Regions from separate parts of the Tatumella sp. UBA2305 genome, predicted to be linked through region 2. Evidence: predicted binding sites of a transcription regulator. Region 2 holds the regulator's gene; the other holds the start of a gene.

Region 1 (4,218 bases), on a different contig from region 2:
TACCGGCATCCCCTGGGGGTCCCACTCCAGTCTCTTTAGCCGGGTGTGGCGGTTGGGGTCATACAGCGGGTCACCTTCAATTTCTGTATAATTTCTGGCGTGATAGACCAGAACCGTTTCTCCGGATTCCGTTTCGGTAAAACTGTTATGGCCGGGGCCATACTGCTTATTGGCCTGGCTGGTGGTGAACACTGGCCGGGGTGATTTGTGCCAGTGGCTTAACTGTAACGGATCCGCATCCAAAGCTATCCACAGCAGCCCCAGACAATAATTCTGGTCAGTCGCACTGGCGGAATAACTGACAAACAAGCGTTCACCGTGTTTAATCACCGCCGGCCCTTCGTTCACCAGAAAACCTCTGCATTCCCAGTCATATTCCGGGCGTGACAACATCAGCGGAGTACCACGGAGCGTCCACGGGTTTTCCATTTCAGACAAATACAGGTTTGAATTTCCGGCGATATCCGGAGCTTTTTGTGCCCACAGATACCACTGTCTGCCCTGATGATGGAAGGTGGTGGCATCGAGAGCAAAGGTATCATATTGGGTCGTTACCTGACCTTTTTCGACCCAATCACCGGTCAGCGGGTCCTCTCCCTGGCATTCCAGCACAAACATACGATGCTGGAACATATTATCCCTTAGCTCCCGGGTCGGGGCCGCGGCAAAATAGAGATACCATTTACCGTTGATCAGGTGTAGTTCAGGGGCCCAGATAAGCTCGCTCATCGGTCCATGGTCGGGTTTACGCCAGACCACCACTGGCGGAGCCGACGGCAAATCTTCCAGCCTGGCTGCCCTGCGAATTTCCAGCCGGTCATATTCAGGCACCGAAGCGACAAAATAGTAGTACTGCTGGTGGCGGATAATAAACGGGTCCGCGCGTTGTTCTATAAACGGATTTGGCCAGTTCTGCATGTCGGCTCCTGTTAATGTTATGACAGCATTTGCGGCCGGACGGTGGTGACTGTCTGGCGCTCACGTTGTTCCGCTTTTACCTGACGATAAAGATCAGCAATACCGGAATAATTTCTTCTCCGTTTTTCCAGATCAGACTGGATCTGTTTCATCAGACTGCGGTCAACTTTCAGCAGTCTGACCACTCCGGCGGTCAGCAGATACCCGAAGGCAGGGATCAAAGTAAACAGCATGACAATACCTGACAGCGCCTGGGGGGACTGGGTGGCAGCGCTGGCGTTATATCCATAATGTGACAGCAGGAAGGCGACCAGTGCACCGGCAATTGCCAAACCGCATTTAAGAAAGAAAATATTGCCCGAAAAGCTGATTCCGGTCAGACGTTTACCGGTCTTCCATTCGCCATAATCATCCACATCGGCCATCAGCGACCAGTGCAACGGGGAAGGGATTTGGTGCAGGATATTCAGTAAGAAATAGAGGCAGGTTACCAGCCCCACCGCCTGCGGGTTAACAAACCAGAACCCGGCTGAAAACAGGGCCAGCACGATATTGGTCCAGAAAAAGACTTTCAGTTTGCACCAGCGATCGGTCAGAGGTCGTGCCAGCATACTGCCGATCATCATGCCGGCCACCCCAAGACTGATGAAGAAGGTGGCAAATCCGGCACTTTGCTGCATCACCCGGGTCACGTAATACATTACCGCGGCCATACGGATGAATCCCGGGCAGACATTACATAACGTCAGTGCCAACATTCTAATCCACTGGTCATTTTTCCATACATCCCGTAGATCCTTACGCCAGGCATCATGTGAAGGTACTGCCGCATGGATACGCTCCTTAACGTTGAAGAAGCAGAAGAAAAACAGGCACATGCCAATCAGCGACAACACGATCATCGCTGACTGGTAGCCTCTGGCCTTATTGCCGTCACCAAACCATTCGGTCATGGGTAGCAGTGACAGGGTCAGCAACAAGGTGGCTACGCCAACCATCACGAACCGCCAGGACTGACAAGCTACGCGCTCGACCGGATCATTGGTGATGACGCCGCCCAGTGAGCAGTATGGGATATTTACCATGGTATAGGTCATCGACATCAGGGCATAAGTGACAAAGGCATAGATGACTTTGGCCTGATAACTCCAGTCCGGCGTGGTAAACATCAGAATACTGGCTATCGCAAAGGGAACAGCCCCCCACAATAACCAGGGTCTGAAACGGCCCCAGCGGGAAACTGTGCGGTCAGCAATCACTCCCATTATCGGGTCAGCCACGGCATCGAGTATTCTTACCGACAGCAATAATATTCCCACCATCGCCGGTGATAAGCCGAAAACATCGGTATAAAAGAAACTGACAAACAACATAATCGTGCCAAAAATAATGTTACATCCCGCGTCTCCGGAGGCGTAACCTATTTTTTCACGCAAAGAGAGTGATGACGTTGACATGGGGTTCATCCTTTTCCTGGCCATCCCCGACAAAAGTTCGTGACTGTGGGCAGTCTGCCTGTCAGGGAAAACGGCAGATATGCAGCGGTGTACCGGTCACCGGCCAACAGCCTGGTGTGAGATTCAAACCTATGATTAACCATACCCTCAGGTGCAGGCAGCTAATCTGGAAGTTATCGCTTAGTCTATGGACAAAACAGCTACGCCTGTCAGGGATGTGAAGAGGATCAACTTTCCTGACAGCCGACAGTCAGGGGACTGCCCTTCCGGGCAGAGAAACCATGACTGAAGGATAACCCCCGGGATATGGAAAAAATCTCAGCGGTCTAACACCGTCTGCGGACCCGGAAGTGGATGATGCGACTCTGGTCAGTAAAGCACTGAGCCAGACAGACATAGCACAGCTAATAAAAACTTCTGCGCAGGGCGATAGTCGGCACCTTCAAGCGCAGGCGCCAGAGTCGCTGAACATTCAGGCGAACAATCAGTCAGCCAGGCACCTGACAGGTTCTCCGTCGAGCCAGCCCCGGATATTTTCAATCGCCTGACCGAAGTAGGTGTGATAATTCGTATCGCTGACATAGCCCAGATGCGGAGTGGCCAGCAGATTTCGGGTTTGGCGGTAAGCAGAGCCTGCGGGCAGAGGTTCCTGTTCAAAAACATCAATTGCGGCTCCTGCGATATCACCGTTCTCCAGTGCCTTGATGAGTGCACCTTCGGCGATCAGTTCTGCGCGGGAGGTATTGATTAACAGCGCAGTTTTTTTCATCTGTTGCAGGTCGGAATAACTAATCATGCCGTGACTACGAGGTGAACTGACCAGATGCAGTGTAATAACGTCCGCCAGTTGCAAAATCTGTTTTTTGGAAGCCACATAAGTGACCCCCTGTTGTTGGGCCTGTGCTTCGGTGAGGTTACTGCTCCAGGCGTACACATCCATGCCAAATGCCTGCGCATAGCGGGCAATGATTTTCCCGGTTTTCCCCAGCCCGATAATGCCTATTTTTTTACCCTGCAGGGTCATTCCCAGACTGCTTTGCCAGGGGCCATTTGTCGTTAACGCTGACGATTCGCTACAAATCTGCCGTGCCAGGGCCAGCAGGAGTCCCCATGCAAGTTCGGCAGGAGGCACGCTGCTGCTTTCGGTACCACACACGGTGATCCCCAGCTCAGTCGCGGCCGCAATATCGATGGACGCATTCCTCATCCCGCTGGTCACTATCAGTTTTAGCAACGGAAGCTGGCTGAGCAGTTGTCGGGTGATGGCGGTACGCTCGCGCATCACCACCAGAATGTTCGCCTCTTTCAGCAACACGACCAGTTGTTCAGGGCTGCTGACCGGCGAATGAAGAGTATGGACGCTGATACTGTCCGGCAACTGCGTCCAGTCGGCCATTTTCTTAGCCACGGTCTGATAATCATCAAGGATAAAACATTTATATGGCTGCATAGCCTGACCTTCCTGTGAATGTATAAACCGTGGAATTCCAGTGAGCGAAGCAAAATCAGTGTCCGGTCATTTAGCTTGATAATCGCAGTTTATTCCCCGGAACATCCCTTAAAACAACCTGGTCACCCCGGGAATATCTTCTGTAAATGGCACCTGACCCTGCAAGGTTACGGGTTTGTTACCTCAGAATAAAATTATAAGTCGCAAGTCAGGTATTTTCACTCCGACAGCCTGTTGTACAGAGTTCGTTTCAGCACAGCTTAGCCTGCTCCCCAGGGAAAAACGCCTCGTGGCGGCCCGGTACACGGTTATTTTGCTTGTTATATCTCATTTTGAGATTTATATTTACTACGAATTCCTATTTAGAGAATATAGTCAAAGTGACAGATACCC
Region 2 (4,218 bases):
TCTGGTAGGTCTCCAGCACATCCTGAGCATTTTTACGTAATAACGCACTTTGCCATTGTGGCCATAGCCAAACCATCCCGGCAAAGGCAATCAGGCAGCCCATCAGCGTATCCAGCAGCCGGGGAACCAGGAAATTCACCCCATTCAGTGATAATAACTGCAGGCTGTATACCGCGGTCACGGTAAAACCAATCGTCGCCCATCCGTAATACTGGCGTGAGAAAAGATAGCTGAACAGTGTAATCACCAGCATCGTGAGCAGGATGACCGGTTCCGGGGTAGATAGCTTCAATGATAAGGCCGCAATAATAAGCCCGGCAAATGTGCCAAGGGCACGGTGTTGGATTCGTACCCGGGTGGCGATATAACCATTCTGGCTGACCAGAATAATGGTCATCAGTACCCAGTAAGGTTTTGGCATATTCAGCGACAGGGCCAACATACTGGCTGCCATCAGCATCACGGAGAAACGTCCTGCAGTACGCAGAGCCGTCGATTTAAATGACAAATAGCTGCGTAACGCCGGCCAAAAAGGTAAACGACGCTGAGTATCTGCCATAATATCACGGCGATAAAGCGGCATCCCTGATTGCAGCACTTTGGCTATTTTACTGAAGTGATAAGAGTAAAATTGTCCGACAGGATTGTCAGGATACCGACGGGCGATATTCTGTAACTCTTCCAGGGATTCACTCATCGAAAACTTGCCGGGTATCTGGTGATACAGGATATTGTCCGCTGTCTTTCTTAACTGCTCAGCCACCTGCCCGGCATTACGCTTGATTATGTCCGCTGACTGGCTTTTTTCCACCAGTTCCCTGACATCTTTGCTCTGGCTAAGAGTGACAGAAATGTGTTCCTGCAAATCTTCGGCCATCATAAATGTCCGGATTAAATAGCGTTCGCGGCTGTTTTTTTCCGCCGAAAGCATATGAATTTGCTGATAGCCAGTATTTATCAGATCGACAACTTTTTGTTGATAATTCAACAGTTCGGGCAGCGATTTATCATAATCGTTACTGCTGAGTAGTGCGTATTTCGCTTCACAATAGTTAGCCAGTGCACGGTACAGCAGGCTAAGAGTTTCCCGCAGCGGCTGATCTTTTGACAGTCTGAACCAATACCAGTTAAACAGTCCATACCATAATGTTCCGCCGCCATATAATAGTGGCGGGCCCCATACCGGCATTCTTCCAGCCAGACTGAGCGTAAAAGTCATGGCGATCAACGCACCCGGCAACAGACGGCCATGTAATGGACTGATTTCGCCGCAAACACCAATCAGCAGAGGTAAAATTCCGACAATAAATGGTAGTGGGACATTATGTTGCAACAACCATTGCAGCAGAAAGCTGCTGAAGGCAAACAACGATCCACCAATAATAATGCGCTTAAAAAAATGACGGTGCGGAGTGTCCAGCCCGGAAAGATTACAGCATGCGGGAACCAGCGAGAAGAGCAGCCCTTTTTGCAGATCTCCCGCCAGCCAGCTAATCGCAACGGGTAGACAGAGGACCAGCGTTTGACGCAGTGCGTAATTGACTTCCGGATGATAAATAATTCTGCGCCACATCAGATACAACCGCAGGTAGACAGTAAAACGGAACACGGCAGGGGCCTGCCGTGCATATCACAAATTAACGGGTGCCGTAGACGACGATCGTTTTTCCATGCGCGGAGATGAGATTCTGATCTTCCAGCATTTTAAGAATACGTCCTACTGTTTCGCGGGAGCAGCCGACGATTTGGCCAATTTCCTGACGGGTAATTTTAATCTGCATTCCATCCGGGTGAGTCATAGCATCCGGCTGTCGTGCCAGGTTAAGTAGCGTCTGAGCGATACGGCCAGTCACGTCAAGGAAGGCCAGGTTGCCTACTTTTTCAGAAGTGACCTGCAGGCGCCGGGCCATCTGAGATGACAAGCGCATTAAAATTTCGGGATTGACCTGGATGAGCTGGCGAAATTTCTTGTATGAAATTTCCGCAACTTCACATGCCACTTTGGCACGTACCCAGGCGCTTCGTTCCTGACCTTCCTCAAATAATCCCAACTCTCCAATGAAATCGCCCTGATTCAGATAAGAGAGGATCATCTCCTTTCCTTCTTCATCTTTAATCAGAACTGCGACGGAGCCCTTAACAATGTAGTAAAGGGTTTCCGCTTTCTCACCCTGATGGATAAGTGTGCTCTTGGAGGGGTATTTGTGAATATGACAATGGGACAGGAACCATTCTAATGTAGGGTCTGTTTGTGGTTTACCAAGAACCATTCTCTTCTATCCTCTGTTGTAATCGTGCCGGAAACACAGGGGGTAAGCTCCTGTGGGGCGCTGAAATCATAGGGCATTTTCGGCTGGCATTCACGACAATCAGTCAGGCTCCTTTCTGACGATCCTGCTCGTTTAGCCATAGTTGTCATCGGGTAAAAAAACTCTACCCTCTGTTTGTAGCACACCCTGACGAAACTGTCTCCTGTTGTCTTGTCTGACTTTTGTCATTTGGGGCAGATTGCTGTTTATACTCTGAAGGAGTAATCTGGCGGAAATTTTAACAATTGAGAGTGAGCATAATGCAGGCACGTGTGAAATGGGTCGAAGGACTGAACTTTATCGGGGAGTCTGCGTCCGGACACCAGGTTCTGATGGATGGAAACTCAGGCGATAAGGCACCCAGTCCGATGGAAATGGTCCTTATGGCAACCGGAAGTTGCAGTGCCATTGACGTGGTCTCTATTCTGCAGAAAGGCCGCCATGAGGTTGCTGATTGTGAGGTCAGGCTGACTTCTGAACGTCGTGAAGAAGCTCCTCGCTTGTTTACCCATATCAATCTGCATTTTATTGTCAGCGGCCATAATCTTTCGGATAACGTCGTTGAACGGGCAGTAACGCTATCTGCAGAAAAGTATTGTTCCGTATCTTTAATGTTGGGTAAAGGAGTGAACATTACCCATAGTTTTGAAGTGATTAATCGCTAACAAGGCGGTCACGGGTGCCAGGTAGCACCCGTGACCTTAGTTGAGGCAACGCTCTTCCATGAGTCGTTTGACCAGGGGAGTCATAATCAATTCCATGGCCAGCCCCATTTTCCCGCCAGGCACCACCAGTGTATTGATATGTGAAATAAACGAACCCTGGATCATGGCCAGTAAATAGGGAAAGTTAATTTCTTCCAGACCACGAAAATGGATCACGACAAAACTTTCATCCAGTGAAGGGATGGTTTTGGCGGCGAAAGGATTAGACGTATCGACAGTCGGTACCCGCTGGAAATTGATGTGGGTGCGTGAGAACTGTGGAGTGATGTAATTAATATAATCATCCATTGAGCGTACCACTGAATCCATCACTGCTTCTCTGGAGTGGCTTCGTTCACGCATATCCCTGACAAGTTTCTGAATCCATTCCAGGTTCACGATAGGCACTACGCCTACCATCAGGTCCACTTTATCGGCAACGTTATGCTGTTCAGTGACAATTCCACCGTGTAAACCTTCATAAAACAGCACGTCCGTATTGTCCGGCAGTGGCTGCCAGGGAGTAAATGTTCCGGGGACCTGTTTCCAGGGCACCGCTTCATCATAGGTGTGCAGATATTTTCGTGAACGGCCGGTACCCTGCAGGCCGTACTCGTTAAAGGTCTGTTCCAGCAATGAGAAGTCGTTCGCCTCGGGGCCGAAGTAACTGATATGTCGCCCTAAGTCACGGGCTTTGCGGATGGCAACATCCATTTCTGGTCTGCTGTAGCGGTGAAAGCTGTCACCTTCCAGCTCAGCGGCATGAATGTTGAGTTGCTGGAATATTTTACGGAAGGCAAGGCTGGTCGTTGTGGTACCGGCCCCGCTGGATCCGGTCACAGCAATAATAGGATGTCTGGCGGACATGAAAATTTGCTCCCTGGACCGATACGGCTGACAGCATTGTTAGCATGTCTGGCAGCGTGTGTCATCTGTCAGTAAGGAGAAGTTACTACTCAGCCCTGAAATCACTGGCAGGCATCAGAGTTACAGATTCATGTAATTCTGACCAAACGACGACAATTTTCCCTGCACTCAATTGCTGACGAATATCCGCTGTTTTTTCAGCCAGTGTACGCTCATATTCGCCATAATCGGTGCCTTCTCTGAGCACAAAGGACTCGATCAGGTTATCCAGGGTTTCAGGGGAGATTTGTTGCCAGGGAATGATCACGATTATTTATCCAGCCAGGTTGAAAGCCATT

Evidence for each region. The regulator CRP, encoded in region 2, controls carbon source genes, mostly activating them, when cyclic AMP is high. The targets are predictions, from matches to a motif close to ATGTGANNNNNNTCACAT.
Region 1: the regulator CRP is predicted to act here: its motif matches at 2,591-2,608, upstream of B3Z23_RS05295 (glycoside-pentoside-hexuronide (GPH):cation symporter).

Annotation. Positions count from the first base shown of each region.
Region 1 covers NZ_DDVT01000012.1:46,155-50,372, reverse strand. Annotated here, with positions in the region: gene B3Z23_RS05300 (family 43 glycosylhydrolase) at 1-918, opposite strand, end outside; gene B3Z23_RS05295 (glycoside-pentoside-hexuronide (GPH):cation symporter) at 936-2,375, opposite strand; gene B3Z23_RS05290 (D-2-hydroxyacid dehydrogenase family protein) at 2,860-3,825, opposite strand.
Region 2 covers NZ_DDVT01000018.1:173,873-178,090, forward strand. Annotated here, with positions in the region: gene B3Z23_RS11805 (YccS/YhfK family putative transporter) at 1-1,573, opposite strand, end outside; gene crp (cAMP-activated global transcriptional regulator CRP) at 1,638-2,270, opposite strand; gene B3Z23_RS11815 (OsmC family protein) at 2,570-2,974, shown strand; gene B3Z23_RS11820 (phosphoribulokinase) at 3,011-3,880, opposite strand; gene B3Z23_RS11825 (YheU family protein) at 3,966-4,187, opposite strand; gene B3Z23_RS11830 (hydrolase) at 4,190-4,218, opposite strand, start outside.